DNA from 3 places in the Providencia stuartii genome. Region 1 is predicted to be linked to each of the others. Evidence: predicted binding sites of a transcription regulator. Region 1 holds the regulator's gene; each other region holds the start of a gene.
The links. The regulator PurR, encoded in region 1, represses purine synthesis genes. The targets are predictions, from matches to a motif close to CANGCAAACGTTTGCNTG.
Positions count from the first base shown of each region.

Region 1 (11,305 bases):
CCAGAAACCATGACAATGGCATCACCTTCTTTAGCGAGACCACTATTTAGCGCTGCACGTTTACCTTCACGATAGAAGTCATCTGTTGATGTGAATCCACCGACCATCATTGGAATAACCCCTTTTACCAATAACAGCTGACGCGCCGTCTCTTCATTGGTGGTCAATGCTAAAATTGGTGCGGTAGGGAAATATTTACGGACCGATTTTGCAGATTTACCACCGAAAGTCGCCACAACGATCAGTGGTACTTCCAATTTTTGTGACATTTCTACTGCACCACGGCAAACGGCTTCGGTGACGCGTAAACGCTGACCAGGTTTTTGGTTATCGATACGTGAAGGCATAACACGGTCAGTACGCTCACAAATCGTTGCCATGATAGTGACTGCTTCAATAGGGTATTTACCTTTCGCACTTTCACCAGAAAGCATCACGGCATCGGTACCATCGAGGATAGCGTTCGCTACGTCACCCGCTTCGGCACGAGTAGGGCGAGGGTTTTTGATCATTGAATCTAACATTTGTGTTGCTGTGATAACCACTTTGCGTGCAGCAATACATTTTTCAATCATCATTTTTTGCGCGAAAATGACTTCTTCTACTGGGATCTCAACACCCAAATCCCCACGAGCAACCATGATACCGTCAGAAGCTTCAAGGATCTCATCAAAATTATTTAAACCTTCTTGGTTCTCAATTTTTGAGATAATTTGAATATTCTCGCCGCCATGTTTTTTCAGATGCGCACGAATTTCTTCAACGTCAGAACGTTTACGGATAAAAGAGGCAGCGACAAAATCAACGCCTTGTTCACAACCAAACACCAAGTCTTCTTTATCTTTTTCTGCGAGAGCAGGTAGGCCGATAGATACGCCTGGTAGGTTAACGCCTTTTTTCTCGCCTAAGTCACCATTATTTAAGACTTCACAGATAACTTCTGTTGCGGTGACATCTTTCACTTTCATACCAATCAAACCATCATCAACTAAAACGGTATCACCAGCATTCAGATCAGACGTTAAACCCGCATAGGTTACGGCAACTTTATCTTTATTACCGATGACTGAGGTGTCTGTCGTGAATGTGAAAGTTTGACCAGCGACTAAAGAAACGTCATTACCGCCTTCGAGTTTCATTGTGCGGATTTCTGGTCCTTTAGTATCAAGCAGGATAGCGGCTTGTTTGCCTGTTCTCGCACAGACTGCGCGTAGGTTTTTGATACGTTGACCATGTTCTTCATAGTCGCCGTGGGAGAAGTTAAGACGCATGACATTCATGCCTGCATCAAGAAGTTGACTCAATTTTTCTTCTGATTCGGTTTTTGGGCCGATGGTACAAACAATTTTGGTTTTTTTCATGGCAGTCTATCTAAAGGTTATAAAGGAAATCGGTATCGTCGCCGGCTTATTTACGGTGCGCAGAATATTAAAAGTTGCGCAACACATTGTATTAAGAATAGGCGACGGTCTGGTGTTTAATCCAATTATATTGTGAATTAGATCTCATTTTTTATGCAAATTATTGTTATTGTAACCTAAATCACTAAAGCTAACTTACTGATTTATTTTTGATGAAACCTTTCAGCTAGTGAGCTTATTATAGACAACAAAAAACTGTGAGACAAATCAAATTTTACAAAATTGAGCGAAGGGATATTTCAGATCAAAAAATGATGGTTTTAAGATGGGAAGTTGCGCAACAAAATCAAGTTACGTGCACTAATGCATGAATATAAGCGGATATTGATGATACTAGAGAACGATAAGATGGTGCGTCCGAGTAGACTCGAACTACCGACCCCCACCATGTCAAGGTGGTGCTCTAACCAACTGAGCTACGGACGCATTACAATTTCGTTGACGTCTTTGAAATGGTGCGTCCGAGTAGACTCGAACTACCGACCCCCACCATGTCAAGGTGGTGCTCTAACCAACTGAGCTACGGACGCATTATGATTTCATTGACGTTTTTGAATGGTGCGTCCGAGTAGACTCGAACTACCGACCCCCACCATGTCAAGGTGGTGCTCTAACCAACTGAGCTACGGACGCATTTCAAAATTGTCTGGGTGACAACGGGAACGAATATTAACTTTCTGTCGCCGTTCTGGCAAGGGGAAAATGTATTTTCGTGATAGTTTGCTCGTATTTACAGCGACTAAGTCGAAAATACATTCCCCAATACGATAATTTGCTGATTATTCGCTCAACTAGCGTGTTGATCGTAACAGCACAACGCTATCAGGTTGTTTATGGATCCACCAAATACGCGTTGCCATACCGATAGCGGCAGCGCTCAGACCAACAATAAAGCCAATCCAAAAACCTTGAGGCCCCATCGCTGGCAATAGGATATCTGTTAAAGCGAGCACATACCCAATAGGTAACCCTAAAATCCAATAGGCGGTAAAAGTAATAAAGAAAATAGAACGAGTATCTTTATAGCCACGTAGGATACCTGCACCGATAACTTGTACTGAATCCGATAACTGATAAATGGCTGCAAATAGCATTAAGCTTGAAGCCAGTACGACGACTTCAGGACTCTTGTTATACATTAAGGCGATAGGTTCACGTAAGGTTGCAGTGAGGATCGCCGTCATACAAGCGACTAATAACCCAACAACCAAACTGGTATAAGAGGAGACTTTGGCGGCTTCAGTGGATTGCTGCCCAAGGTTATAGCCAACACGAATCGTCGCTGCAATGCCTAATGACAATGGGAACATAAACATCACTGAGCTGAAGTTTAATGCAACTTGGTGACCCGCTACAGCGACAACACCTAATGGCGCGACCATCAAGGCAACGATGGCAAATAATGTCACTTCAAAGAACAACGCTAAACCAATAGGTACACCTAATACAAAAATACGTTTCATAATTTGTGGGTTAGGGGACGCAAATCGTTGGGTCGCTCTAATATCACGTTGTGTCGGCGCTCTTCGAACATACCAACGCATCATTAAACACATAACCCAATAAACCGACGCCGTTGCAACACCACAACCCACGCCACCTAACGCAGGCGCACCAAAATGGCCATAAATAAAGATGTAGTTAATCGGAATGTTAACCATTAGACCCAGAAAACCAATCACCATCCCCGGTTTGGTTTTTGACAGGCCTTCACACTGGCTACGGAACACTTGATAAAATAAATAACCAGGCGCCCCCCACATAATGGCATGCAAGAAACGAACCGATTTATCTGCCAGTTCTTCATCAATATGTGGCATGTTGCCGATGATTAACTTGCTATTATAAAGTAAAAAAATCACGCCAAGTGAAAGAAAGAAGGCGAGCCATAATCCCTGCTGAATTTGATTACCAATTAAATTACGGCGACCGGAACCATTCATCTGAGCGACGATAGGTGTCAATGCCATTAATAGCCCTTGACCAAAAAGAATAGCTGGCAGCCAGATAGAAAATCCGACTGCAACTGCTGACATCTCAGTTTCACTGACGCTACCTGCCATGACGGTATCCACAAAACCCATTGCAGTTTGTGAAAATTGGGCAAGAATGATCGGAATGCCGAGAGCTAGCAAGCTACGCGCTTCTGTAAAATATTTCTGCACGCATACACCTTTAGAGTAATAAACACTGATTAATAGAATTTAGAAAAAGAAATGCTAATGATTTTTGATATATCAAATAGTTAATAGCAACGTTATATTTTAACTCTTTTAATAATTTAATCCAATGGCTCGCAAGTCTGAATATCAAATAAAGTCATTAATAGACAAGTGTGATGGCCTAGAAGAATTCATTACGAGGTTAGATAAAACCACTCAAATTAGGTAGATCTCTAAGAAATGTCAGGTAAACTGAGTCTATCAATTCACAGCACTGAGAATCATTATGTTTACAGGTATTGTTCAAGGCACAGCCCCAATTATTGAGGTCACGGAAAGAGCGAATTTTCGTACCCATGTGATGAAATTTACACCAGAACTACTTGTCGGGTTAGAAACCGGCGCTTCAGTTGCGCATAATGGTTGTTGCTTGACCGTGACAAAAATAGATGGCGAGTATGTTAGTTTTGATCTCATCAAGGAAACATTAAGGCTGACCAATCTTGGCGAATTGAAAGTTGGCGATGTCGTTAATATCGAAAGAGCCGCGAAATATGGTGATGAAATAGGTGGTCATGTGGTATCAGGACACATTGTGACGACCGCGGAAATTAGCAAAATTTTCACCTCAGAAGATAACCATCAAATTTGGCTGTCTATTTATGACAAATCGCTGATGAAATATATTTTGCACAAAGGGTTTGTTGCGATTGATGGTATAAGCCTAACGGTAGGCGATGTTATCAATAATCGTTTTTGTGTTCATTTAATTCCTGAAACCCTAGCAAGAACGACATTAGGTAAAAAACGCTTAGGGGACAAAGTGAATATAGAAATAGACCCACAAACGCAAGCCATTGTAGATACAGTGGAAAGGGTTTTAGCGCAGAAAGAACAAGAAAAGAAAGCCCAAGAAGCGCTTACACAAGAGAGCGATAGTTAAATACCCGAGCGGGGTAGGCAGTGAGGCTTACTTAAAATGCTATAACACCGTAAGATCAACGGCGGTTATAGCATTAAAAAATTCAAACAAATTAAAGGTGTTATGCATTAGCGTGAAAACCTATTTGTTTGAAAAGTTAACGGTGAGGGGGCGCTTTGCAGCCCTTGCCATTAACTTACTTAATTAATCTTTGCATTGATAATTTTCACTAAAATTAATCGAGATGCTTGCATTATCACGTTCAATAGCTTCAACCAACAGTTTAAAATGCGCTGATTTTTTATGCATCTCAAGAGCATCAGCACTTTCCCATTCTTCAAAAACAATGTAGCCATCATCTTTAGTGAAGAGGTCGTATTTGATACACCCTTGTTCACGTCGACTTAATTTAGCTAAATTTTTGATAATATCCTTGGTTAAATACCCATCCTTATTTTCCGTTGTGATTTGTGCATATACAACAATACTCATTCCGTTCTCCTTAATGTGTATTGAGAACTATCTTAAAGGGTACTTGGCTTTTGTATTGTAAAAAAACGAATAGCTGGACTTTAAGAAGGCGGACGGGGTCATGGTAAAATAACGCTTAAAATCACGGTAAAAGTGAGACTGATCATAATAGCCTGTTTCCAGCCAACGATAGGTATCTTGCTCGTGAAGCATGCTTTTAAGTAATTGTTCTAAACGGCAATTTATCTGATATCTTTTAGGCGTGATCCCATATTCTTTGACAAATTCTTTTTGGATAAAACGTGCACTATATCCCATTTCATCGGCAATATCGTTAATCTTTTTGTTTGGATGGCGATAGAGAATAGCCAATATATCATCGACTAATTGATGCTGTTTTGAGGCCTTAGTCACAGTAAAACATTCTAATAGCTCTTTAAAAGAAGCATTGATTAAGTTTTGATACCAAGGTTCTGACCATATGCTCTCAAGCGAGGTGGGATTATCCGTATAAGCTAAGGTACGTTGAGGCAGTAAAAAACGCACCGCATCATGACGCACACGTAATATAATTAATTTTCCTTGATTCGGTTTTGCTGTAAATGTCTCGACTCGGGGAATGACAAGTTGATATTGGCTAACTTGTTGTTGGTGTGCTGTTGATAAATGTAACTCTTTGGTGGAAATCCAAATCTCAGCGCCAGTACCAGGAAAAATTTTAATGGGTTTAGTAAATTTTTTAAAAATTAAGATGGAGCTAATAAAACCATTCAATTCAGCTGGTGGATAATACTGTTTGAGCATAGTCTATACGTAAAGAGTTATTAAGATAACATATAATAACGTTTTTTAGTCGAAAGACTAATAAATTAATACTCACGACGAAATTAAGGCTCTATCAAGAGATTTTTTCTCAATAATAGAGCCTTAACGACGGTTTTAAAGAATACTCGCTTGGTTAATTAACGTGGTACTCTCATTCCGCCGCTGACCCCATTGGGGCTCCAGAGAATTTGCCATAGCTGAATATCTCTGGCTCGAAAAGCACCAGCACAGGAATTTAAATAATAGCTAAACATACGTTTAAAGCGAGGCGTATAATTCTCGCTTAATTCAGGCCAGCTATTTAAAAAGCGCTCATACCAAGCCATGAGCGTTTTGTCATAATCAGCACCAAAATTATGCCAATCTTCCATGACAAATTTTCCTTCACTGGATTGACCTATATTTTGAATGGAAGGAAGTACGCCATTGGGGAATATATATTTACCGATCCATGAGTCGACATTTACCTTATTTTTATTAGAGCCAATGGTATGTAACAAAAATAAGCCATCGTCTTTAATATTGCGGCGTGCTACATCAAAATAGGTTGCATAATTTTTAGGTCCAACATGTTCGAACATACCGACAGAAACGATACGATCGAATTTATCATTTAGTTCGCGATAGTCTTGCAAAATAATATTAACATCTAGGCCAGCGCAACGTTCTTGAGCCAATTTTTGTTGTTCTTTAGAAATGGTAACACCGGTAACAGATGCGCCATAATGGCGTGCAGCATAAGCACTTAGGCCACCCCATCCACATCCAATATCTAACAGACGCATACCCGGCTCAATTTGCAATTTGCGACAGATTAAATCTAATTTATTTTCTTGTGCTTGCTCAAGTGTCGTTGCATGATTCCAATAGCCACAAGAATATTGCATATAAGGATCTAGCATTAGGGTAAAAAGATCATTTCCCAAATCATAATGTTCTTCCCCAACAATCCAAGAGCGTTTCTCTGTTTGCAAGTTTCGTAGGCGCGCCATGGCGATTTTCATGATATCTGTGAGGTTATTTGGCAGCTTTGTATCAAGCTTGGCTTTTAAAACTTTATAAAAAAAGATATCCAAGCGTTCACAGTCCCACCAACCGTCCATGTAACTCTCGCCTAGACCGAGAGAACCTTTTTGCAGAACCCTTTTATAAAAATCAGTATTATGTATTTGGATGTCGAACGGTCTAGAGCCGTTTATTTCAATTCCAGCTTGATTTAATAAAGATTCTGCGATTCTTTGCCAATTAGAAACTTTAGTTTTGGTTTCATCTACACAAGTGCTCATATGCTCTCCAACTTGAGATGAAGGTTTTTGAGATAGAATTTCAGCTTGCTGAAGGTGTAGGATTGCGAAGAATTGCTTCACAAAGACAGGAACGCATTTATACCGTCGCGCCCTGAGTTTAAACCATGAATATCGTATTAACTCAAAAATCACTTCGGACTAAGTATTATCCGAGTATAGAAGTGATAATTTTATTTAACAATGGCGAAAAATGTCACTTTTGGTAAAAAAGGAGAATTTTAAACGATAACACTGAATTAGAGTATCAGATAAGGTGTGGATAATCATAGAAAGATGGTCGGAAGAGGGTTTTTTGAGGAAATCAGCCACGACAAAGCAGTGGCTGATGAGTTAACAGGTTGTTAATTCTGATAACTTGTTCTTTCATTAGTCTGTTTGGTGCAATCTTTTGTATATTGCATAAAATAACCAATAACCATCGGTATGATGGTCACCGCCATGACACCGGTTGTCGATAATAAAGGATCGAAAGGTAACGCTGAAACCAATAAACTGGCTAAAAAACATAAACCAAGTTGCAAAGCATTTTGTAATGCAGCGGCTTTACCGCTAGCCTGTGGATAGGTATTGAGTGCTTTTGACACCGCGATTGGATAAGACGCCCCATTCATTGCTGCCATAAAACAGAATGGAATTAAGATCATGGTGAGGCTCGGTGTTGTGTATATCGCCATCAAAAAGAGTATCGACATGCTCACCGCATAACCGACCAACAGTAATGGAAATAATACTTCAGCACGAATTTTGATTAATAGAAAACGGCAGCCATAGCCACCAATAATAAATGCTAGCGTTTGTGGGATGTAGCTCAAACCAATATCAGCAGGGTTAAAACCCATATTTCTTAAAATAAATGGTGAACCTGTTAACCAAGCAAAAAAACCCGCACTACATGAAGCGTAGACTAACACGTTACCACTATAGATACGTGAACCCAGTAGTTTTAAAAACGAAATAGATTCTTGGTCATGGGAATCCACCGTCATGTCTTTTGAAGGATTCTTTTTCAATAACAGGGTTGGAATTAACAATAAAATACCAACAGCCATTAAGACAATAAAAATAATTTCCCAATCATAATGTTCAAGAACCCATGCACCTAATAACGGTGCTAAAGCCGGAGAAAGAGCCACTAAAGGCATAATCGAAGCAAAGACTTTTTGAGTGCTCGCAGCATCATAGCGGTCAATGACCAGAGCTTGCCAGAGCACAGCCGCACTACAGACGCCAACCGCCTGTAAAAAACGCAAAATAAGGAGTTGAGTCGCATCCGTTACCCATAAAATGCCTAAACAGCTCACAATGAATAACGATAAACCTGCGATCAATATCGGTTTGCGTCCCAGTTTGTCAGATAATGGCCCCCACAAAAGTTGTGCAAAGGCAAAACCAGCTAAGAAAATGCTCAAAGAAGCACTAATCGCACCTTCAGAAGTGTTTAATGCCGTTTGCATTGAACCAAATGCAGGCAGGTACATATCGATGGCTAAAAAACCAAGCATACTCAAACCAGCAAGGTAAAGCATAAAGCCTGGGGAGTTTTTTGTCGCAGAATTTGTCATGGAAGCTTACTTATCCAGAATTTACATAATTGTTAACAGAGACTCTATTTTATAGGTTGTATTTTTACATTGTGAAACGGTAATATTTGGAATCTGCTATCAAAATTTTTGAAAGGTATCATTATGTGGTCAGCTCATGCTCTAGAAGTTATTGATGCCGTTGCAAGAACGGGAAGTTTTAGTGGCGCTGCGGAAGAACTGCATCGTGTTCCTTCAGCAATTAGCTATACGGTTAAGCAAGTAGAGGAATGGCTTGCTGTACCTATCTTTGAACGTCGTCACCGCGATGTTGCCTTAACTGAGGCAGGGGAGATTTTCATCAAGCAAAGTCGCTCCGTTATCAAAAAAATGATACAAACGCGTCACCAATGTCAACAGGCAGCAAATGGTTGGCGAGGGCAGTTTAGTATCGCGGTAGATTGTATTGTCAAACCTCAGCGAACAGAGCAACTGATCTTAGATTTCTATCGTCATTTTCCTGATATCGAATTATATATTCATCCTGAAGTGTTTAACGGCGTATGGGATGCACTCGCCGATGGGCGTGTTGATGTTGCGATTGGTGCGACGCGTGCTTCACCCATCGGAGAGCGTTATAGTTTTCGTGATATGGGGTTTATGTCATGGCGTTGTGTGGCCAGTCCAAACCACCCTCTGGCGCAGCTAAAAGGAAAATTGACAGACGATCAAATGCGCGAATACCCAAGTTTATGCCTTGAAGATACCTCACGTAACTTGCCGAAAAGAGATACATGGGCATTAGATAATCAGCGGCGTTTAGTGGTGCCATTTTGGGAAAATGGTATGACATGTCTTGTTAATGGCTTATGTGTTGGCATGGTACCTGAGCACCGAGCAAAGCCCTTTTGTGATGAGGGGAAATTAGCCCAATTGCAGCTATCTCAGCCATTCCCTCCGAGTCCTTGCTGTCTAACGTGGGTGGAAAAGAATACATCACCGGCGTTGAGTTGGTTACTTGAATATCTTGGGGATAGTGAAACACTCAACGCCGAATGGTTAGCGCCTTAATTAACGACGGTAGTCAATAAATGGTCCGTCAGCGACAGAACGACGCTCAACTAGGCGAGGATGGACTTCAATCGTTTGTGCATCTTCGCGCTTGTTCACAATACGATCAAGCAGCATAGCGAATGCCATCTGGCCTAGACGCTCTTTAGGCTGGTGGATAGTCGTCAACGCGGGAGTAAAATAACGCGCATTGCGCACATTATCATAGCCAATGATAGAAATGTCTTGAGGAACACGCAATCCCATCTCATCCGCAGCGCAAATTGCGCCCATCGCCATAATGTCACCGCCACAGAACACGGCAGTAGGTTTTTGCTTATTACTTAAGATCTGCATCATTGCTTTATAACCAGATTCTGGTTCAAAGTCGCCTTGCACGATCCATTCATCACGTAAAGTCACTTTCGCTTCTTCCATGGCTTTTTTAAAACCCGTCAGTCGACCAATACCGGTGTTGCGTTCTAAAGAGCCAGGGATCACGCCGATGTCACGGTGACCCCGATCAATTAAATAACGACCTGCGAGGTAACCGCCATGAAAAGAGTTATCAATGATACTGTCGGTAAAATCACCACGGGAAGTGCCCCAGTCCATGACGACCATAGGAATATTGCGATAATCTTCCAGCATATGGATTAGTTTATCGGGATATTCAGAACACATGACGAGTAGCCCATCAACACGCTTTTGCGCAAGCATTTGTAAGTAAGCTTGTTGCTTACCTAAGTTATTATGAGAGTTACATAAAATAAGGGTATAACCTTTCTCATAGCAACTATTCTCGACTGACTCAATCACTTCAGCAAAATAAGGCGCCTCACTTGATGTCGCGAGTAGGCCAATTGATTTTGTATGATTAACTTTCAAACTACGAGCAACAGCACTCGGTGAATAGTTGAGTTCTTTTATCGCAGCCCAAACAGCCGCTTTAGTATCATCAGCTACGAAGCGCGTTTTGTTTATTACATGGGATACGGTTGTGGTGGAGACGCCAGCGCGCTTCGCCACATCTTTAATCGTTGCCATGGGAAAAAAAAACTCCTGACCAATAATCGGTCTTGTTATGAATTCTTATTAAAAAATTACCTAATATTACCTACATATTGAGGCATAGTGCCTTAACTGGCAATAATTTAGCGATTAGTTATCGATTTTGTCTGATCTAGCGCAAAAACAAAAGAAATAATTGATGTTATAACCTGTGATATAGACACTGGTTTTTATAAATCGTCATGTCATACTTATTTAACCATGTATAAGTTATGGTTATTTTGCTGGTTAACTGTTCGTTATGATGAGAGGGACTCATGGATACAGATTTTAAATTTGGACTATTAGCAGCGTTAGGTTCTTTGGCTGTGATCATTGCTTTTGCAGTACATATTTTTTAATTTTACTGTTTAATTAAAGGTGAAATTAAGAAGGGCGAGTATTGACTCGCCCTTTAGCTATTCTCTAAAGAAAATGATTAAGCGAGGTTTTCTTCAACGAATTTCCAGTTGACTAAGGCCCAGAAGTTCTCTAGGTATTTAGGGCGCGCATTACGGTAATCAATGTAATAAGCGTGTTCCCAAATATCGACAGTGAGGATAGGTTTATCATCACC
Region 1 covers NZ_CP119546.1:2,611,880-2,623,184, reverse strand. The annotation lists gene pykF (pyruvate kinase PykF) at 1-1,361, opposite strand, end outside; tRNA gene P2E05_RS11485 (tRNA-Val) at 1,771-1,847, opposite strand; tRNA gene P2E05_RS11480 (tRNA-Val) at 1,875-1,951, opposite strand; tRNA gene P2E05_RS11475 (tRNA-Val) at 1,978-2,054, opposite strand; gene P2E05_RS11470 (MATE family efflux transporter) at 2,213-3,586, opposite strand; gene P2E05_RS11465 (riboflavin synthase subunit alpha) at 3,870-4,526, shown strand; gene P2E05_RS11460 (putative quinol monooxygenase) at 4,710-4,997, opposite strand; gene P2E05_RS11455 (helix-turn-helix transcriptional regulator) at 5,025-5,780, opposite strand; gene cfa (cyclopropane fatty acyl phospholipid synthase) at 5,939-7,087, opposite strand; gene punC (purine nucleoside transporter PunC) at 7,450-8,670, opposite strand; gene punR (DNA-binding transcriptional activator PunR) at 8,794-9,699, shown strand; gene purR (HTH-type transcriptional repressor PurR) at 9,700-10,725, opposite strand; gene P2E05_RS21930 (YnhF family membrane protein) at 11,007-11,090, shown strand; gene sodB (superoxide dismutase [Fe]) at 11,168-11,305, opposite strand, start outside.

Region 2 (11,305 bases), 2.0 Mb from region 1:
ATGCGTTACAAGCGCTTTCTGAGACAGGTGGTACGATTACATTACGAACTCGCACCGCATTTCAAGTGATGTTGCAAGGTGAACGTTATCGCTTAGCGGCACGTATCGATATCGAAGATAATGGCCCAGGCATTCCATTAGCTATACAAGACACCTTATTTTACCCCATGGTAAGTGGTCGCTTAGGTGGCACGGGATTAGGTCTATCCATCGTTCATAGTTTAGTTGACCAACATGCAGGAAAAATTGAATTTACCAGTTGGCCCGGTCATACCGAGTTTTCTATTTATCTACCAATTAAAAAATAGGAGATAACAATGCAACAGGGAAAAATCTGGGTTGTTGATGATGACAGTTCTATTCGTTGGGTACTTGAGCGTGCATTAAATAGTGCCTCTTTTCATTGCACCTGTTTTGATAGCGCAGATAGCGTCCTCGCGGCGCTAACACATGACCAACCTGATGTTTTGTTATCGGATATTCGTATGCCTGGTGTGGATGGTTTAGCCCTTCTCACTCAGCTAAAACAGTCACACCCATTATTACCCATTATTATTATGACAGCGCACTCTGACCTTGATGCCGCGGTGAATGCATACCAATCGGGCGCTTTTGATTATCTACCTAAGCCTTTTGACATTGATGAAACCGTTGCGCTGGTTGAACGCGCCTTAAATCATAGTCGTGAACAAAATCATGTCGAACGTGACCCCAAACAAAAAATGGAAAGCGTCTCTTCAACCATGATAGGTGAGGCTCCTGCTATGCAAGAGGTCTACCGTATTATCGGTCGTCTCTCTCGCTCATCAATTAGTGTGCTAATTAATGGTGAATCAGGAACAGGTAAAGAATTAGTGGCTCATGCGCTACACCAACATAGCCCTAGAGCCAACGGGCCTTTTATTGCACTAAATATGGCGGCCATCCCTAAAGACCTGATTGAATCTGAACTTTTTGGTCACGAAAAGGGGGCATTCACCGGTGCCACACAAGTTAGGCAAGGTCGTTTCGAACAAGCAAATGGCGGTTCTCTATTCTTGGATGAGATTGGTGATATGCCACTCGATATCCAAACGCGGCTACTGAGGGTACTTGCGGAGGGGCAATTTTATCGTATAGGTGGCTATACTCCTGTAAAAGTGGATGTCCGTATTATTGCTGCGACTCACCAAGATCTTGAGAAACGGGTTAAAGAAGGGTTGTTCCGTGATGATTTATTCCATCGCTTAAATGTCATTCGTGTGCAACTCCCACCATTACGAGAAAGAATCGAGGACATTCCCCGCCTTGCATACTATTTCTTGCAAAATACCGCCAAAGAGCTTGGGGTTGATAGCAAATTGCTGCATCCAGAGAGTGAACGTCTTTTACAACACTATCATTGGCCCGGTAATGTCAGGCAATTGGAAAACGTGTGTCGCTGGCTCACCGTGATGGCGGCAAGCCAAGAAATTTTGCCACAAGACTTACCTGAAGATTTACTCGGTCACCAGCAGCAAAATGATGCATCCACTGAATCCACGACATGCCATTATGTCGCAAGCAATAATACAGCATGGTTTGAATTACTTGAGCAATGGACTCAAGACGCTCTCGCGGAAGGGAAAGAAAATTTGCTTGCACAAACAGTACCGTTAATGGAATACACCATGCTGAGCTGTGCACTTAAGCATACTCATGGACATAAACAAGAGGCTGCTCGTTTACTTGGATGGGGTCGCAATACATTAACTCGAAAATTAAAAGAGCTAGGCATCGAGTAACCCTTTATCACGATTTAACTTCAGTCAGTAACCAATTTTGAAAAATCACCATTGCTGGGGTTATTGGGCGAGATTTTAAACGGCTCAGCCAATATCCCCCGAGTGTTACACTGATATCAAATGGTTGAACTAAGGTTCCCGCACTTAATTCATGCTCAAACATGCAACTTGGTGCAAGGGCTACGCTGTCGGTCAGCAATGCTGCTTCAACCATTAAGCGCGAGGAATCAAATATGGGTCCTTTGACACGCCACGGCTCAAGTCCCGCTACAATCTGCCATTTTTCCCATTCATCTTTACGATAAGAACGCATTAAACGGTGCTCTTTTAGGTCCAAAGGATGGGGCAATTTATGGGCTATTTTTTCAGAACAAAGCACAGTATGGGCGGCCGGAAATAACGGCGTATTTTCAGCTAATGGCCATAGCCCCTCACCGAAACGAATAGCGAAATCAACACCTTCTGCGGCTAAATTGACCACGTTATTATGGGTCATAATACGCAAATCAATATAAGGGTATAACTCAGTAAAAGCAGGTAAACGGGGTAACAACCAGCCTACAGCAAAAGTTCCTACGACTGATACACTCAGTACTTCGTGATAATGACCATCCTCAAACTGTTGCAATAATGACTCTATTTGGTCAAAAGAGCGACTCAAAACAGGAAGTAAAGCAAGCCCCTCATCGGTTAATGCCAGCCCTCTAGGTAAACGAACAAATAACTCTAATCCAAGTTGCTCTTCCAGTAGGCGAACCTGCTGGCTTACCGCCGCTTGCGTGACATTCAGTTCCAAACCTGCTCGCGTAAAGCTTAAATGTCTGGCAGAAGCTTCGAATGCCCTCAACGCATTTAGAGGAAGGCGATGACGATAATTTCCTGACATAAGTTTTTCTTTTGCCTCATCGAATTTTATATCGTTTTAAATCAGAGTTGGAAATAGGCATACTTTCTACCAATCACCAGTACATGCAGAATTCATCGACTCTACAACAAATTTGATGTTGAAGGATTAGCATACCTGAATTTTGTCAGTAACAACGAAAACTTTTACTTTAACGGATAACTCTATGAAAAATATTTTTCGTCAGGGACGGCTTTTTGTCGCTTTGAGTTTAGCCTTTACTTCACTTTCAGCGTCAGCGATGACACAACAAGCGGTTGATGACATTATCAAACCGCTGATGAAGCAAGAAAATATTCCGGGTATGTCTATTGCTATTTCTGTGGATGGACAGCAAAGAATTTACCACTATGGTGTACAGTCAAAGCAGACCCAACGACCTGTTTCGGATAGAACATTGTATGAAATCGGGTCATTATCAAAAACTTTCACAGCAACGCTTGCCGCTTATGCGCAAACACAAGGTAAGTTAGATTTCAGCCAACCTGTCAGCCATTACTTACCTGAGCTAACAGGCAGTGCTTTTGATAATGTTAGCGTGATGAATTTAGCGACCCATACGTCAGGTCTATCGTTATTTGTGCCAAATGGTGTCACTACTGACAAGCAACTGATCGAGTACTATCAAAAGTGGCTTCCTGAGCACAACGTTGGGCAATATCGTGCTTATTCAAACCTTGGCGTTGGGTTGCTCGGCATCGTAACAGCCAAACAACTTGATATGCCATTTTCTCAAGCGATGGAAAAATTGATGCTTCCTTCACTTGGATTAAAACATACTTATATTCATGTCCCTAAAAACCAAGAAAAATATTATGCACAAGGGTATAACAAGCAAGATCAACCCGTTCGAGTTACCCCTGAAATCCTTGATGCTGAAGCCTATGGCTTAAAATCAAATGCTAAAGATTTGATCCGTTATTTAGAGATCAATATGCAGACCATTAAAGTGGCTAAACCTTGGCAAGAGGCGGTTGAGAATACGCATACGGGCGTTTATCTCACAGATTCTTTTGTACAAGATATGATGTGGGAAAGCTATCCATGGCCAGTTTCTTTGGCGCAATTGCTTCAGGGTAATCGTGATGATATGGCACTAAAGCCGCAAAAAGTTGAGTTGATCAAACCCGCTATGGCGCCAGAAATACGTGCTTATTATAACAAAACGGGTTCAACGAATGGCTTCGCCACATACGCTGTATTTATTCCAGAAGAAAAAATTGCCATTGTGATGTTATCCAATAAATGGATACCTATCCCTCAGCGCATTACAGCAACTTATCAACTATTAGAAAAGATCGCTCGTTAAAAGACAATGGCTCCGTCATAACACGGAGCCACAATCGGTTATATCACTCGAGAAAATTGACGTTGACGCATTTGATTGCGTAAATAAACATCGAAACACATACAAATATTTCGAATCAACAAACGGCCTTGAGGGGATACCTTAATTGCTGTATTTGTTATTTCAACTAACCCATCTTCCGCCATCGGTTTTAACAAGGCTAAGTCTTCCGAGAAATATTCTTTAAAGTTAATGGGATAAAGGGATTCAATTTGTGCATATTGAAGCTGAAAATTACAAATTAGCGTCTTAATCACATCTCGACGCAAACAATCGTCATCGGTTAATACTAAACCACGCCACAACGCATGACCTTGCTCTTCAACCTGCGCATAATAAGTTTTTAAATCTTTTTGGTTCTGAGCGTAGCTATCCCCAAGCATGCTGATAGCAGACACGCCTAAACCTAACAAATCACAGTTCCCTTGCGTGGTGTAACCTTGGAAATTACGGTGTAAAACGCCTTCGCGCTGTGCTATCGCTAACTCATCTTGTGGCTTCGCAAAGTGGTCCATACCAATAAACTGATAGCCTTGTGACGTTAATGTCGCGATCGTTTCTTGCAAGATATCGAGTTTTTGCTCTGCGCTCGGTAAATCGTCATCTTTGATTTTACGCTGTGCAGCAAAGAGGTTTGGTAGATGCGCATAATTGAATACGCTCAGGCGGTCAGGCGACAACTCAATCACTTTTTGCAGAGTGAAAGCAAAGCTTTCTGGTGTCTGTTTGGGTAACCCATAAATAAGGTCAATACTCGTTGATGTAAACCCCGTTTCTTTTGCTCGATTAATCAACGCAAAAATGAAATCCTCATCCTGCTCGCGGTTCACCAAGACCTGAACTTCTTTATTAAAATCTTGCACGCCCATACTTAGGCGATTAAATCCTTCACTCCGCAAGTGATCGATCATGTCGAGTTCAATTTCACGCGGATCAACTTCAATCGACATTTCAACATCGTTTGAGAAATGAAAATGTTTTTTTAATAGTGCGACAAGATGGCTCACTTGAGCTTTATCGAGATAAGTTGGAGTTCCTCCCCCCCAATGCATTTGCGTCACAGTGCGATTTTTTAATAGTGCGGCACGCTGAATAATTTCTTTTTCAATAACTTGTAAATATTCATCTGCTTTATGCTTTTGCCGTGTCACTAGCTTATTACAGCCACAAAAATAACAGAGCTTATGGCAGAATGGGATGTGAACATAGAGCGATAATGGATTTTCAGGATAGCGTTGCGTTGCCGCCACGAATGCACGTTCATCATACGACTGATTAAACTCTAAGGCCGTCGGGTATGACGTATAGCGGGGTCCTGAATAATTATATTTTTGGATAAGAGAAAGATCCCAAACGATATTTTGCTCTGACATTAACATTCCTTAATTGGCCGAATGCCGGTTTACAGGCCACATCTTATGTTTTTTTATTGGCTAACTTATATACACGACATAATAACATAAAAGAAATTATAACTTGTGATTGGGCGGTGAGAGTTGATGCAACACCAAAAGTGATACAGTTTGAATGAAATTTGTTCAATACTCCCCCCAGCAAGCAGGGGGAGTGAAAAAGACGCTTATTTACTTTTCAAGATGCGCATAATGTCATCCAGTTTTTCTTCATCTTCCTCTTCTTCTTCATCAGTGAGCTCGATACCCAGAATAGACATCAACTCATCAATACGGTCTAAACAAGTATCAATGTATTTTTGCTCTTCCGTGGTGACCGTTTCACCCTCTTCTAAACGCGCTAATAAGCTATCTAAACGATCGTCCTGCTCCAGCATTTCTAGCTCTTGCTCGGGTGATAATTTCACTTTTGCGACAGGCTCTTTTACTGGCGTCGTACGTGTGGAAACGGCATTTGCATCAACCACCAATGGGACTGGTTTTTTGCTACCAAGGCGTGGGTCAAGGCTGTCGTTTTGCTTGCCAGACTGGCTATTAGACGATTTTTCTTGATAGCGAGCCCCCGATTTATTGCCACGATGCTTTTTCTGGCGCTTACGCTCACGCCCTTCTGCATTGAGCTCTTCTTTTGTTTTGCGATACTTTTTCTTCGTTTTGCTAGCAGTTTTACTTGCCGGTTTTTTTGGTGAATTCATGGTCTGATACCTTGATAAGTCAGTTTCTGCTGCGGAATCTAGCAGAATCCCTCAAGCTGTGAAAGCATTTGCGCAGCAATTAAAACGGTTTTTTTGTATTTTGCATGGCAGCTTTGTTGATTATAGCTCGAATTGTCTGTCATAGAGAGGAGTTGATAAACAAAACGGCTCCGACGATTGGAGCCGTTTGATAGGAAAGAAGATTAAGCGTCAACTAAAACCATTTTTAAAATAAATAAAACGGAAACTAAAATGACGCATGGCCCCAACTCGCGCCAGCGGCCGGTACCCACTTTCATTGCGCAATAAGCGATAAAGCCTAACGCGATCCCTTCCGTGATCGAAAAACTAAAGGGCATCATCACCGCAGTAATAAATGCAGGAACTGATTCCGTTAAGTCATCCCATTTCACACGCGTTAAACTTGATGTCATCAACACCCCAACGTAGATCAGCGCGCCAGCTGTCGCATAAGCAGGAACCATACCCGCTAGTGGTGAGATAAACATGGTCAATAGGAATAACACACCAACCACAATGGCAGTTAACCCTGTACGTCCGCCAACCGACACGCCAGAAGAGCTTTCAATATAAGCAGTAACGGAGGAGGTTCCCATCGCCGAACCCGCGACAGAACTGAGGCTGTCGACATAGAGCGCCTGCTTCATGCGAGGGAAAGTTCCACGCGCATCCGTGATCCCAGCTTTATCTGTCACACCAATCATGGTGCCCGAAGAGTCAAATAAGTTAACTAACATAAAAGCAAAAATAACGCCTGATAGCGCTAAATCCAAGGATCCCATAATATCAACTTGGCCAACAACGGTCATCACGCTCGGCGGCATAGAGAAGATACCATTGAACTGCACATCCCCTAATGCAAGGCCAATTAAGGTTGTGATCACAATGGAGACCAGCACTGCCGCATGGATATTACGTGCCGCTAGGATCGCAATAATGAAAAAGCCCAAAGCCCCTAACCACACGTTATGTTGGGTAAAGTTACCGATAGAGACGAGTGTATCTGGGTTCGCCACAATAATCCCCGAGTTCTTCAGCCCCATCATCGCAATGAACAGTCCGATACCACTGGTGATACCAACGCGTAAACTTAATGGAATATTCGCGATGATCCAATAACGAATACGGAATAGGGTCAAAATGAATAAGCCAACGGCTCCCCAAAATACAGCCCCCATCGCCACTTGCCATGAATATCCCATCGCACTGACGACGACAAACGCAAAAAAAGCATTTAGCCCCATCGCTGGAGCTACTGCGATTGGCAGATTTGCCAACAGCCCCATAAGAATACTGCCTATCGCCGCAATTAAGCAGGTGGTGACGAAAACAGCTTTAATATCCATCCCAGCGACAGATAAGATTTGAGGGTTAACAAAGACAATGTAGACCATTGTGAGAAAGGTGGTGAAGCCCGCAACGACTTCTGTTTTCGCCGTTGTCCCGTGTTCTTGTAATTTAAACACGCGTTGAAACAGACCCTGTTGTTGTCCAGAGCTAGAAGATTGATTACTCATTAGATATAGCGCCCAAAAAAAGTTTTTTTCGCCCTATCCTACAACAAACAAATCGAGAGTGTTACCGTTAAAATGAAAAAAAGAAAACGTTTGCGTAAATCAAAGATCCATAAATGAGTTAACTTACTGATACAACAAGATGAATTGAAATAGACAGTAGAAAAATAAAATTTGCATAAGCAGTGGCGACCCCATCAGCAATCGCCACCTTGAATTGATTAAGATAACGCGAGTAGTTTTTGTCTACGCCAAAATAGCAAGGCACGCTTTGGCGCAAATGGTTTAGCCCCTTGATGACTATTTAAACGTTTTGCCACGAAGTTCGCGATCATCTCTAACGTTAAGCACATAACAAAATAAATAAAGGCAACAAATAAGAAAATTTCGAGTGGATACACCATTTCACGGTTATTCACTTGTGTCGCCAAAAATGACAATTCCGCGACACCAACAATGTAAGCAAGGGAAGTGTCTTTAATCAAAGCCACCCATTGATTAATAAATGAAGGAACCATCATACGTAATGCTTGCGGTAAGACAATTTGCCATAAAACTTGCCAGCGGCTAAAGCCTAATGATAATCCGGCCTGCCATTGCCCTTTCCCGATAGCAAGAATACCTGCTTTTACAGCATGAGCTAAATAGGCAGAGGTGATTAATGCGAGCGCACAAACGACCGAAGCGATGCCCGGTATTTCTGTTCCGAGTACCACAGGTAAGAAGAAATAGGTCCAAAAAATTAGCATAATGACTGGAATAGCACGGAAAAAGCCTAAAATAGCCGCGAATAGGTTCATCCAAAACCCTCGTAACATGGCTAATGCAACACCGCTAAGTGTTCCCAGCACAATCGATGCGGCACCCGCAATTAAGCTGATAATCAGTGTAAGGGCTGCACCTTCTATAGGACCATCAGGAAAAGCGCCAAATAACAAATATTGCCAATTTTGTTCAATCACTGAAAAATCCATCTTATACCCCTTCCACTAAATTTCGTTGCACTCGCCATTGTCCCCAGCCTTCCATAACCGCAATAATGGCGATATACAGCACTGTTGCGAGGCCAAATGCAGTGAATGTTTGTAATGTTTGGCTTTCCACTTGGCGTGAGACGTAAGAGAGCTCAGCAACACCAATTGCCATGGTTAACGACGAGTTCTTAACAACATTCATGTATTGCCCCAGTAAAGGAGGCATGGCGATTTTCACCGCCTGTGGCAACACAACATGTTTCATGGCTTGCCATCCCGTTAAACCAAGTGCAAAGGCTGCATATTTTTGGCCTTGGCGTACACCACGGATCCCTGAGCGTATTTCTTCAGCAATAAATGGTACCGTATATAATGTTAACCCAACAAAACCCGCTAAGAATTCAAATGAAGGCCAGCTCAGCGTGATACCTACCACGTGGATTTCATGCGGTGTATTGAGCCATGCCATCATCTCCGATGATAAAATCTCCCCTGACGCAAAATACCAAAAAAACAGTTGAACCAGTAAAGGTGTATTACGGAAAATGGAAATATACACACTGACCCCCCAACGTAGCGGGGCAATTTGGCTATCCTTTGCCGCGGCAACGACAAAACCTAATAGCGTTGCAGCAATGATGGTACAAACCGAGATCCAAATCGTCAGCAAAAAGCCATAGCCAAACCATTCCAAATACTCAGGAGCCAAAAAATGCTGAGAAAAAAATTCGCCGCTAATAAATTTTTCAAACATAACTGCTGCCTTGTATAACTAAGAACCCCGCAATAATGAGCGGGGTTATTTATTCTGAAGTGCTGATTCAATATATTGAATCGATATATCAGATGGTTATCATTATTTTTGTTGTTCAAGAGGAGCGAATTTGAATTCACCGCGAGGTTGCGCTGCCTTAGTATCAGGGCCAAACCAACGGTTATAAATCTGTTCTGCTTTGCCTTCTTTTTCTAATTTCAACAAGGTGTTATTCACATTTTCGATTAAACGCGTTTCACCTTTTACTGCTGCAACCGCTTGATATTCACGAGTGATACTAAACGGAGATATTTCAAAATCAGCCTTCACTTTTTCTGGCAAGTTACCCAGCAGACCGACTAACTTCGCGTCATCTTGCGTTATCGCTTGGACATTACCATTGCGCAAAGCAGCAAATGCTTGTGGCGTGTCATCATAAGAGATCACTTTCGTATTTGGATAACGCTCACGTAAGGTCACTTCCTGTACCGTGCCTTTATCCGCACCAATACGTAATGGGGCAATATCGTCAGGCGTTTTCAAGACCCCTTTGCGAGCAATAAACTTCTGCCCTGTCGCAAAATCCGGAATCGAGAAATCAACCTGCTTAGCGCGTTCGTCAGTAATTGTGAAATTTGCCCCAATGAGATCGACCTTACCTGAGGTCAGTAGAGGAATACGGTTAGCTGGGTTAGTTGGACGCAATTCCAATTTCACGCCGAGGTCATCGGCTATCGCTTGCGCGATATCAACATCATAGCCCGCGAGTTTTTTTGTTTGTGGGTCAATAAAGCCAAATGGTGGATTACTGTCAAACACAGAGATACGAATAACACCAGCTTGCTTAATATCATCCAATTTATCTGCATTGGCGACATTGGCCACCAGCGCAAGGCCTGCAAGTAGTGCGGTAGTTAAAACGCGAGCTTTCATTGAACACCTCTGACGGTAAATTTATGTAAATCGACTACCACAAATTATCAAGGAAGGCTTATCTCTTGAAATACTATTAAATGATATATTTATATCAAAAAAGAATATACGCAGAAAAATAGGTCACCAAGCAATGAAGAGAGTCTGTAAAATGATTCACGTTACCTTTAAGGGTTGTTTGATGCGTACAATCGTTATGAGGACCTTTAATGAGGATGAATAAACGGTTTTTTCTAACTAACTCGTCCGTGTTTAATATCATATGAAAATAGCGTGATAACGGGAGTCTTTTAAAAGATCACCAAAAACCTAAAATCTGCATCACATAAAAACACTCTAAGCATATCGAAATGAACGAAAACGACGCTCAATAACCTCACTCACACGTGTTGACGCTGGCGATAAAAAACAAAACCCCAGTCACACACATAAGTCTGTGACTGGGGTTGGTAATGACAACCAACAATGCGACAACGCAAAGTTTGACCGTTATTTTTTGGTGATCATTTTTTCCAATTGATCGCCACCTACATGACGGAAATCTTGCCCTTTCACATAGTAAAAAATGAATTCGCAAATGTTTTGGCATCGATCTCCGATACGTTCAATCGAACGGGCACAGAACAATGCCGTTAATACACTTGGGATCGTCCTTGGATCTTCCATCATGTACGTCATCAGTTGACGTACTATTCCTTCGTATTCTTGGTCAACTTTTTCATCTTCTCGATAAATCCGAATCGCTTCTTCCAAATCCATTCGCGCAAAAGCATCAAGCACATCATGCAACATTTGTACCGTATGACGCCCTAATGACTCAAGGCTAACCAGCAAAGGTTGATGTTGATGAGAGAATTTTTCTAATGCTGTTTGGCAGATCTTATCGGCAACATCCCCAATTCGTTCGAGTTCAGCGATGGTTTTTGAAATAGCCATAATGAGGCGTAAGTCACTGGCTGTTGGCTGACGCTTAGCAATGATTTTCAC
Region 2 covers NZ_CP119546.1:259,508-270,812, reverse strand. The annotation lists gene glnL (nitrogen regulation protein NR(II)) at 1-308, shown strand, start outside; gene glnG (nitrogen regulation protein NR(I)) at 318-1,763, shown strand; gene P2E05_RS01160 (LysR family transcriptional regulator) at 1,771-2,649, opposite strand; gene ampC (class C beta-lactamase) at 2,843-3,976, shown strand; gene hemN (oxygen-independent coproporphyrinogen III oxidase) at 4,015-5,388, opposite strand; gene yihI (Der GTPase-activating protein YihI) at 5,595-6,122, opposite strand; gene P2E05_RS01140 (NCS2 family permease) at 6,326-7,660, opposite strand; gene P2E05_RS01135 (amino acid ABC transporter permease) at 7,879-8,631, opposite strand; gene P2E05_RS01130 (amino acid ABC transporter permease) at 8,633-9,385, opposite strand; gene P2E05_RS01125 (ABC transporter substrate-binding protein) at 9,488-10,318, opposite strand; gene phoU (phosphate signaling complex protein PhoU) at 10,808-11,305, opposite strand, start outside.
Region 2: the regulator PurR is predicted to act here: its motif matches at 7,740-7,757, upstream of P2E05_RS01140 (NCS2 family permease).

Region 3 (11,305 bases), 550 kb from region 1:
GGATCGCGGTATGATAGCGACCATTGACGAAAAACTCATCGATAAGCTCGCCTTCCGTATGGAAGCCCAGTTTATTGTATATGTGGATAGCTTTGATATTTTCTTTATCCACGATGAGGTAAAGTTTATATAAATTGAGAACAGAGAAAGCATAGTCCATTGCGAGTTTAGCTGCACGTGTTGCGTAGCCATGGCCTTGGTGGCTCGGAGCAATGATAATCTGAAACTCAGAACGACGGTGAACATAATCGATTTCAACCAATTCCACTAAGCCAACTTTTTCACTGTCATTTTCAACAATAAAGCGCCGCTCAGATTGGTCATGAATATGTTTATCATAGAGATCACTCAACTCAACGAAAGCTTCATAAGGCTCTTCAAACCAGTAACGCATTACACTGGCATTATTATCAAGTTGATGGATAAACGCTAAATCTTCACGTTCAAGTGGGCGCAACCTAAACGGATGAACTTGCCCGGTCGTCATATAACACCTCAATTCTATTTAAAAGATACGCATCTACTATCGATATTTTTAAGTCATAAAGACAAATAAATGCCACGAATTATTTTCACTCTTAACCAATAAGGATACCACTAATTTACGATAAAATAATGACACAAAGCAGGAGGCTCTACTAAGTGGTGAAGATTAACGCACTTTGTCGCGGATAGAGTGGCTTATCCAACAAAAAGGGCAGAGATCTCTCTTTGCCCTTAGTGAATGTCATGGTCTAGCGTTGGACAGTGATTAGGCTATTCATTTGCATAGCCTTGTGGTGGCAAACATTGACCATCTAAATAAGCAAGATTATCTTTCATGACTAAACGGTCATCGATAAACCATTGCACAACAAGTGGATAAATATTGTGCTCTTGTGCTTTCACTCGCTCTACAACCGCTTCTTCACTATCCTCTGCAAAAATAGGCACTTTGGCTTGTAATATCACAGGACCGCCGTCTAGCTCTTCAGTGACAAAATGCACGGAAGTCCCATGTTCGCTATCGCCGTTCTCTATTGCCTTGCGGTGGGTATGTAATCCGGGGTACTTCGGTAATAGAGAAGGGTGAATATTCAGCATTTTTCCCGCGTAATGTTTCACGAAGTCCGCCGTTAAGATGCGCATGAACCCAGCAAGCACCACTAAATCAGGCTGATATCCATCCATCATTGCCATCAATGCAGCGTCATATTCTTCACGACTTGCCAATGATTTTGCACTTAGCGTTAAGGCAGGGATCCCTGCCTTTTGTGCACGAATCAACCCATAAGCATCGGGTTGATTACTGATGACAGCCACTATCTGCGCCTGAAGGCCATTGGACGTCGCATCAATCAGCGATTGTAAATTACTGCCGCTGCCTGAAATAAGAACAACAATTTTTTTCATTAGCGGATAACAACCTGTTCTTCACCCGCAGGAAGCTGAGCAATAGAACCGATTTGCCATGCTTTTTCACCTAAACCGTTGAGCAGCGTGAGTGCCGCATCAACGTCATTTTGTGGCAAGGCAATAATAATGCCGACACCACAGTTAAAGGTGCGATACATTTCGTGATCTGTCACACTGCCTGCTTTTTGTAACCAATTGAATACCGCAGGCCATTGCCAACTCGCTTTATCAATTTGTGCTTGTGTATTTTCAGGCAATACACGAGGAATATTTTCCCAGAAACCACCGCCAGTGATGTGTGCGATTGCGTGGATATCACATTTTTCAATCAGCTCAAGGACGTTTTTTACATAAATACGTGTTGGTGCTAATAGGTGGTCAGCCAGTGATTGACCTTCAAGGTCTGTTGATTCTGGGTCGGTTTGACTCACTTCAAGAATTTTACGTACTAATGAGTAACCATTAGAGTGGGGGCCACTTGATGCTAATGCGATCAGTGCATCACCGGCACTAACCTTGCTACCATCAATGATCTCGGAACGTTCAACAACACCAACGCAGAATCCAGCAACATCATAGTCTTCACCGTGGTACATACCGGGCATTTCCGCGGTTTCTCCCCCGACAAGGGCACAACCTGATTGTTTACAACCTTCTGCGATACCTGTGATCACACTTGCTGCGGTATCAACATCCAGCTTGCCTGTTGCGTAATAATCTAAGAAAAATAGCGGTTCGGCACCTTGTACAATTAAGTCATTAACGCACATAGCGACCAAGTCGATGCCGATCGTGTCGTGGCGTTTTAAATCCATTGCAAGGCGCAGTTTAGTACCAACGCCATCTGTACCTGAAACTAACACAGGTTCCCGGTATTTTTGTGGCAGGGAACATAACGCACCAAACCCTCCCAATCCTCCCATAACTTCTGGTCGGCGAGTTTCTTTCACTACGCCTTTAATACGTTCAACCAATGCATTACCTGCATCAATGTCAACACCGGCATCTTTATAGCTGAGAGAGGTTTTATCAGTCACTACGGCCCCCAAGGCAATTGTGTTTTGGAAAAATAGACTTCAATAAACGCTATTCTAACAGGCTAAGCAAACGTTTGCGATAGCTTTATGAATGAAATCATCATCGTGTTTTTTATCGTAGCGAAATGAAGCTTTAGTGTTTATGGGGGAATGCTTGTTGCAAATATTTATACCGTTTACATAAGGTAAAATGCGATTGAGCATCTATAATTTTACATTGTGATTTTATTGAATATATTTCATTGCATGCATGCGGTTATTCGGTTCAAGGTAGTGGAATGTGCTATTGGCATATTGAGTGAAATGGTGAGTTTAAAAATAAGCTATTTCTGATTGTTTTGACATCAATCAAACATGGCATAGTGGCATCTTCCATAAAAAGAGGTATAATCCCGCGATTTTTTTGTGCGCTGACGTCTAAAATAGTAGGAGAATTCCATGAAGATCGTTGAGGTAAAACACCCTCTCGTTAAACATAAACTCGGCCTGATGCGAGATCATGATATAAGCACCAAACGCTTTCGTGAACTGGCCTCAGAGGTTGGTAGCCTACTAACTTATGAAGCAACCGCTGACCTAGAAACTGAGAGAGTTACCATTGAAGGTTGGTGTGGTCCTGTAGAAATAGAGCAAATTAAAGGGAAAAAAATCACTGTTGTACCTATTCTCCGTGCAGGTATCGGCATGATGAATGGCGTTCTAGAAAGTATTCCAAGCGCTCGAATCAGTGTTGTCGGTGTGTATCGTGATGAAGAAACCTTTAAACCTGTCTCTTACTTCCAAAAATTAGTTTCCAATATTGATGAGCGTATGGCTTTGGTTGTTGACCCAATGCTGGCAACGGGTGGGTCAATGATCGCCACGATCGACCTGTTGAAAAATGCGGGCTGTAAATCAATTAAAGTATTAGTGCTGGTTGCAGCACCTGAAGGGATTAAAGCACTTGAAGAAGCTCACCCAGATGTCGAGCTCTATACCGCGTCCATTGATCAATACCTAAATGAACATGGTTATATTGTTCCTGGGCTAGGTGATGCTGGCGATAAGATATTTGGTACTAAATAATAATTAGCCGACTTTAGAAGTCGGCTTTTTTTTGATGATAAAAATGCATTAAGGGGATGAAAAAATGACACGTCGTGCGATTAGTGTTGAAGAAAGGCCACCACTACTACAAACCATACCGCTAAGTTTTCAACATTTATTTGCCATGTTTGGCGCGACAGTGATTGTACCCATTTTGTTTGGTGTTAACCCAGCAACGATTTTGTTGTTTAACGGTATTGGCACCTTACTTTATCTATTTATCTGTAAAGGGAAGATTCCTGCGTATTTAGGTTCCAGTTTCGCTTTTATTTCACCCGTGATGATTTTGCTACCTCTTGGTTATGAATTGGCATTAGGCGGCTTTATTATTTGTGGTGTCTTATTCTGTATTGTGGCGTTAATTGTCAAAGTTGCGGGTCGAGGTTGGATAAATGTCATGTTTCCACCCGCGGCAATGGGCGCCATTGTTGCGGTTATCGGCCTCGAATTAGCACAAACAGCCGCGGGAATGGCGGGTTTGTTGCCTAAAGAAGGCGCTCCAGTCGATTCAAGTACCTTAATCATTTCGATTACCACACTGGTGGTGACCGTGTTGTGTGCTGTTGTCTTCCGCGGCTTTTTATCCATTATTCCTATCTTAATTGGTTTCTTGGCGGGATATGCGTTGTCTTATTTTATGGGGATCGTGGATTTTACACCTGTCATTGAAGCGCCATGGTTTGCAATACCGACTTTTTATACACCACGTTTTGAATGGTTCGCTATCTTAACTATCTTACCTGCTGCGTTAGTTGTCATTGCTGAGCACGTCGGTCACTTAGTTGTGACGGCAAATATTGTTGAGCGTGATTTAATGAAAAATCCTGGTTTGCACCGTTCTATGTTTGCAAATGGTTTTTCTACTGTCATTTCTGGCTTTTTTGGCTCAACACCGAATACCACGTATGGTGAAAATATCGGGGTCATGGCAATTACTAAGGTTTACAGTACGTGGGTTATCGGTGGTGCGGCTGTGATTGCTATTTTGCTTTCGTGTGTAGGTAAATTAGCCGCTGCGATTCAGTTAGTGCCAGTACCTGTCATGGGTGGGGTTTCATTATTACTTTATGGTGTCATTGGTGCGTCCGGTATTCGTGTTCTTATTGACTCGAAGGTTGATTATAATAAACCGCAAAACTTAATCCTAACCTCTGTCATCTTAATCATTGGTGTCAGTGGGGCGGTGATCCATATCGGTCAAGCGGAACTGAAAGGCATGGCCTTAGCAACAATTGTTGGTATTGTGATGGCTTTAGTATTCCGTTTTATTACTTTTGTGCGTCCTGAAAAACAATTTGTAACGTCAGACCTTGAAGAAATAGAGACTCACCAGTCTAAGAAATAAAAGCATTCTGCAATTGCCGATGTGATGAAAGCATCGGCAATTGAGTTTCTTCTTGTTCATTTATGCTTGAAATTTATGGTAAACTTTCTACTGTTAATTGTTTTGCACAGCCAGAGGTGCTTCTGAACACGCCATCGCAACTTTCACTACCACTCTATCTACCTGATGATGAAACGTTTGCTAGCTTTTATGCAGGCGAAAATGAAGCGTTGTTGTCTGCGATTAAACTCGCCATTAATCAACCCCACGGTAGCTATATTTATTACTGGTCTCGTGAAGGTGGAGGAAAAAGCCATCTATTGCATGCCGCTTGCGCTGAACTTTCCGAACAAGATATGGCGGTAGGGTATGTACCACTCGATAAACGTGCCTATTTTGTTCCTGAAGTTTTGGAAGGTATGGAACACCTTTCTTTGGTTTGTATCGATAACATTCAGTGTATTGCGGGTGATCCTGAATGGGAAATGGCGATTTTTAATCTGTATAACCGTATTTTAGAAATCGGTCGTACCTGCTTGTTGATCACAGGTGATAGGCCACCAAGGCAAATTGAACTTTCTCTTCCTGACTTAGCCTCTCGTCTAGATTGGGGGCAAATTTATAAACTGCATCCACTGAGTGATGAAGACAAAATCTGTGCGTTGCAGCTACGCGCTAGGATGCGTGGTTTTGAATTACCAGAAGATGTATGTCGCTTTGTGTTAAAACGTCTAGACAGAAAAATGGGGACGTTATTTGATATTTTGAACAAACTGGATCATGCATCAATTGTTGCACAACGTAAACTGACAATTCCTTTTGTCAAAGATATCCTCCAGTTATAAAAAGGCAGCCTCTTAGCTGCCTTTTTTGTATCCTTATAAAAGCTCAAGGACTTGCTCGGGTGGACGTCCTAGTTTTGCCTGTTTGCCTTTGACAACAATAGGGCGCTCAATCAGTTTTGGGTTTTCATGCATGGCTTGAATGAGTTGTTCTTGCGTTAAAGTGGTTTCCCCTAAATTTAGTGTTTTATAGCACTCTTCTTTCGTGCGCATGAGTTGGCGAGCATCTGCAAAGCCTAACGCCTTTAACAATTGTTTTAGTTGAGAAACACTAGGTGGATTTTTCAAGTATTCGACGATAGTCGGTGTAACCCCATTGGATTCTAATAGGGCTAGGGTCTCACGGCTTTTAGAACAACGTGGATTATGATAAATGGTTATTGTGTCCGTCATGGTCATCATTTCCTTACGGTTTGGCTTTACTGTCTCTTAATTGTAACTTTCTTAATTCATCAATACGTGCATCATAGCGTTGCTGTTCATAGCTGCCTAAACGACTTTTACGGCTGGCTTCGCTAAGATAATTGATCGCATTATCATAGTTACCCCGTAATGCCATTCCTTCCGCATAGGCGGCCAGCTCTTCATTCCGTTTGCCTTGTTTGGCGGACGTTTCTGCTAATAGATCCCACCCATTTGGGTCGTCAGGATTATTGAATGTATATTTATTCAGCAAAGAACTCGCATTTTGATACTGTTTATTATTAATTAACGCATTGGCAAGGTTAATTTGTAATACAGGGTTATTAGGCGATTTTTTCAATGCGTTTTGTAAGCGGGTCACGGCTTGGGATGAACGACGTTGTTCAATATCTAAATCGGTCATACTATCGATAAACCATGGGTTATCGGGTTGTTTTTCCAGCAAACTCGCCATGATTTTAGTTGCCTCAGCATATTTTTTATCTTGTGATAATTTTAATGCTTTACCGTAGTCCGCGGCCATGCGTTCTTGCGCCGTGCCTTGACTATAATTTTCAAGAATTTGGTCAAGGGCATGCTGTTGTCCCGCTGTATACATTGATAAGATACGCACTCGTGCATACATAAAATCATCGGAAGACGGTACGGTGAGTTTGGGGTACTGATTAGAGCGGTTACGCGCATCCGCTAAACGGCTATCGGGTAATGGGTGCGTTAACAGTATTTCAGGTGGCTTTGACATGTAACGAGTTTGGTCTGACATGGTTTGCATAAAGTCAGCCATAGCATGAGGGTCAAAGCCTGCGCGTCTTAGTGTTTGTAAGCCGATGCGGTCTGCTTCTTGCTCGTTAGCTTGAGTAAAGCTGATCATACCTTGCTGAACGCCGGCCATTGTTCCTGTTAAGGCCGCAAATCCGGCTTGTGGGTTTGCCATGACCAATAAGAGTGAACCAATAGTGCCAGCTATAGCAAGCGGTGTGGTACTTTTTTGGTCTTCCATCATACGTGCAAGGTGGCGTTGCGTCACGTGAGAGATTTCGTGAGCCATCACAGAGGCAAGTTGACTCTCGTTTTGGCTGTAACGAAAAAGTGCTGAATGCAATACGACATTACCACCAAAGTAGGCATAAGCGTTAATGTTCGGATTATTCACTAAATAGAACTTAAAAGGTGTTCTAACGGAATCCGCATTTTTGACTAATCGCATACCGAGCTTATTGATGTATTGATTGAGGAGAGGGTCATATATCAACGGGGTACTTGCACGAATTTGGCGCGTGATCGCATCACCCATAATAATTTCTTGGTTGATACTCAGCGTACCGCCAGCGGTCGTACCGATGTCTGGAAGCGTGTCCTCAACGGCACTGTATGCGGGGAATGTCGCGCCGTTGACGCACGCTGCTATCAATAAAACTAGAAGTGGATTTTTCAGTTTTTTATTCATGAAAAAATTGCATCCCGTACAACGATTAATTTTCAGCTTAATCCATGATAGCAAAAGCTATCGAAATGTCTGTTAATTGGTATAATTTTCGCTAATTTAGGAACTGTCTTTAAAGCATCACTTCCCAAGGAGCTATATATGTTGGAAATGCTATTACAATGGTATCGGCGACGCTTTGCTGATCCTCAGGCTGTTGCGTTGTTTACGTTGCTCATTGTTGGCTTCTGTATCATCTTTTTCTTTAGCAATATATTAGCTCCGTTGTTGGTCGCTATCGCCTTAGCTTACTTACTTGAATGGCCGACACATTTACTTGAGCGTATTGGTTGCTCTCGTGTTGTTGCGGTTACGATTATTTTGACCTTGTTTGCGGGAATTAGTGCCATGGTCATTTTAATTATTGCACCAACGGCATGGCAACAAGGGATTAATCTGGTAGGGGATTTGCCAAATATGGTAAATCGTTTTAACGAATTCGCACAAACCTTACCTGAACGATATCCGGCTTTAGTTGACGCGGGTATCATTGATATGATGGCTGATAATTTACGTGGTCGTTTGTCAGGGATGGCGGAATCCGTCGTGAAAATGTCGGTGGCTTCTTTAATCGGTGTATTTACTTTAGCTATTTATACCGTTCTTGTGCCTCTAATGACATTTTTCTTATTAAAAGATAAACAAAAAATCATTAATAGTGTCCAAAAAGTCCTTCCACGAAACCGTTTATTGGTGGGGAAAGTATGGATAGAAATGAACCAACAAATTACCAACTATTTACGTGGTAAAGTCACTGAGATGATCATTGTTGGCGTTTGTACCTATGCGGGGTTCGCTTACTTTGACTTGCGTTATTCGGTGTTATTATCGGTACTGGTCGGGGTGTCGGTATTGATCCCTTACATTGGTGCCGTGGCGGTAACCATCCCAGTGGTTCTTGTGGCGTTGTTTCAATGGGGGATCGGCAGTGATTTTTGGTCGCTAATCATTGTTTACCTTGTTATTCAAGGGTTAGACAGTAATTTATTCGTTCCGCTACTCTTTTCTGAGGCCGTGAATCTTCATCCGCTTGTGATTATATTATCGGTAGTGATTTTTGGGGGATTATGGGGTTTTTGGGGCGTATTTTTTGCGATACCGTTAGCCACATTGATCAAAGCGGTGATTAACGTCTGGCCTGAAGAAACAACGGAAAACCAAGCTAAACTGGAGTGAAGGGGCGACAATGCCGGCTAATATCGAGTTACAACAAGGTGATATCACTAAAGTTACCGTCGATGCTATCGTGAATGCAGCGAATAGTTCTTTATTAGGCGGTGGTGGCGTCGATGGCGCTATTCACCGTGCAGGAGGCAGTGCAATTCTTGATGAATGCCGCCAAATTAGAGCTAAACAGGGAGGGTGTAAACCTGGGCATGCAGTTATAACGACAGCGGGTCGTTTGCCTGCTAAATATGTTATTCATACGGTAGGGCCGGTATGGCAAGACGGAACATACGGTGAAACACAGGTATTAGCAAATGCGTATTTATCCTGCTTACAATTGGCCAGCCAGTATAAGGTCGCGACCATCGCATTTCCCAATATTAGCACTGGGATCTATGGTTTTCCTAAGGCATTAGCTGCACAGGTTGCTTGCGAAACCGTCGTAAATTACCTTGCCGCTCATGCGTTGCCGATGAAAGTCATTTTCATGTGCTTCGATGCAGAAAATTACCATTTATATCAACAGCAACTGCAACAATAAAACAGGATTGTGGAAGCGTTATTGTTCATGATTTTATCGGTTCAATCTGGCTTAGATTAACCTATATCGAGTTACGCTTGCTGACGCTAAAGAGGTTATTGCTCCAACGGGAGCAGTAACCGGTTTATTTTTGTTGTTTGGTTGGCTATTCATCGAGATTCATTGTCTTGTCCTCTCTGTCGATAATGCCGGAACATGAATGGGATGAATTTGAATATCATAGCAATAAGCTGTCTCTATCTTTGTTTCGCGTTCAGCGAAGAATAGAGGTATTGATACTGTTCAGATGAACAATCATCGTTAGTTTTTGATTGTCCTGTCTTTTGCGCGGTAGGATTAAGGTTGCTGGAGAAAGAAGAGAGGGTTGTGTAAAGCTTAACAACCCTATCAGGTAAAATATTAAGCGTGACTATTTATGTATTCGAGAACAATTTCATGGTGATTGCTGGTTTTGAAATTATCGAATACATGTTCAATAGTTCCATTTGCATCAACAAGGAAACTAATACGATGGATGCCATCATAAGTTTTCCCCATGAACTGTTTTTCACCCCAAACACCAAATTGTTCACAAACTTGATGATCTTCATCTGAGAGCAGTGTGAAGTTCAACATTTCTTTTTCAGCGAAACGAGACAATTTTTCGGGTTTATCTGTGCTAATGCCTAAAACTTCAACACCCTTTTGTCTAAGTGTATCCATTTCGTCACGCAGACCACATGCTTGGACTGTACATCCTGGGGTCATGGCCTTAGGGTAGAAGTAAACTAATACGCGTTGACCCTGATAATCTGAAAGATTGATGATTTCACCATCTTGGTCAGGAAGGCTAAATTGAGGCGCCTTATCACCGGCTTTCAATGGGTTCATTACATATATCTCCGTTAACTCTGCATTTTAGGATTATTAACAATGCTTATGTTGCCTTTTGCATTGAGTATTGTACATAGTTGTTGAAATTTATTCTTTATAATTATGCCATTATCATCCAATGGATGATGCGCTGTAATTTGAATTTCGAGCTGAGCCGGCATGCCATTGTTTGCGGGTTGTGTTTTTGACACAAGCTCCGCGATATTACATTGTTGAGTTGTGAATAAATTCGTAAATTGTTCTACGATACGCGGTGCATCATCAACCATAACGTTCACTGTGACTGTTGATGGATAATCGGTTGTTTGTACACTTTGCGTACGCTTCATCACAATCAACAGATCAAGTTCGGCCCCTTTCAGCGGTAGAATAGCTTCAATTTGGGCTATCGCGTTCCAACTACCGGAAAGCATCATAATAAAGGTAAATTCCTTACCAAACATGGCTAAACGGCTGTCTTCAATATTGCAATCACACTCGCTCACAAGACGTGTAATAGTATTCACAATGCCCGGACGATCGGTTCCTAGCGCAGTAATCACAAGAAATTGCTGTTCTGTCTTAGGCAAAGTCTGTTCCTTATTTTTAATTGGCAGATCCACGTTTTAGCTTCAAGATTCCAAGCATAAAATCTGCTTGTTGATATCGGTAAGGAAACCATAAAAATGAGAATCTGCCAAGTAGGCAGATTCACTCTTGCGAAGAATGATCGAGAATTATTACTTCTGTTTAAGTTATTCATGGCGGTATTAACAAAATTCATTAAAAACCTGTGGTTGGGTGGTTTTCTTCTTTCAAATGAAAAAGTACCATGGAGACTAAACTATTTAGGGGGTATAGCTATGTCTCATTCAAACACAAACTATAAAGCGTTTTTAACTGGCAGTATTGTTGCAGTAATTACACCAATGGATTCAAATGGGCGTTTGGATAAGCAAAGCTTGAAAAAATTGGTTGATTACCATGTTGAGAGCGGTACCTCCGCCATTGTCTCTGTTGGGACCACAGGTGAGTCGGCAACCTTAACGCATAAAGAACATGTTGAAGTCGTTCACACCACGTTGGAACTTGCCGATGGGCGTATTCCTATTATTGCTGGAGCAGGGGCGAACGCGACCGCAGAAGCTATCTCGT
Region 3 covers NZ_CP119546.1:2,063,153-2,074,457, forward strand. The annotation lists gene speG (spermidine N1-acetyltransferase) at 1-487, opposite strand, end outside; gene purN (phosphoribosylglycinamide formyltransferase) at 757-1,392, opposite strand; gene purM (phosphoribosylformylglycinamidine cyclo-ligase) at 1,392-2,432, opposite strand; gene upp (uracil phosphoribosyltransferase) at 2,871-3,497, shown strand; gene uraA (uracil permease) at 3,562-4,863, shown strand; gene hda (DnaA inactivator Hda) at 4,980-5,687, shown strand; gene arsC (arsenate reductase (glutaredoxin)) at 5,721-6,077, opposite strand; gene P2E05_RS09000 (tetratricopeptide repeat protein) at 6,091-7,554, opposite strand; gene P2E05_RS09005 (AI-2E family transporter) at 7,693-8,766, shown strand; gene P2E05_RS09010 (O-acetyl-ADP-ribose deacetylase) at 8,777-9,298, shown strand; gene bcp (thioredoxin-dependent thiol peroxidase) at 9,698-10,168, opposite strand; gene P2E05_RS09020 (glycine cleavage system transcriptional repressor) at 10,183-10,740, opposite strand; gene dapA (4-hydroxy-tetrahydrodipicolinate synthase) at 11,014-11,305, shown strand, end outside.
Region 3: the regulator PurR is predicted to act here: its motif matches at 2,496-2,513, upstream of purM (phosphoribosylformylglycinamidine cyclo-ligase).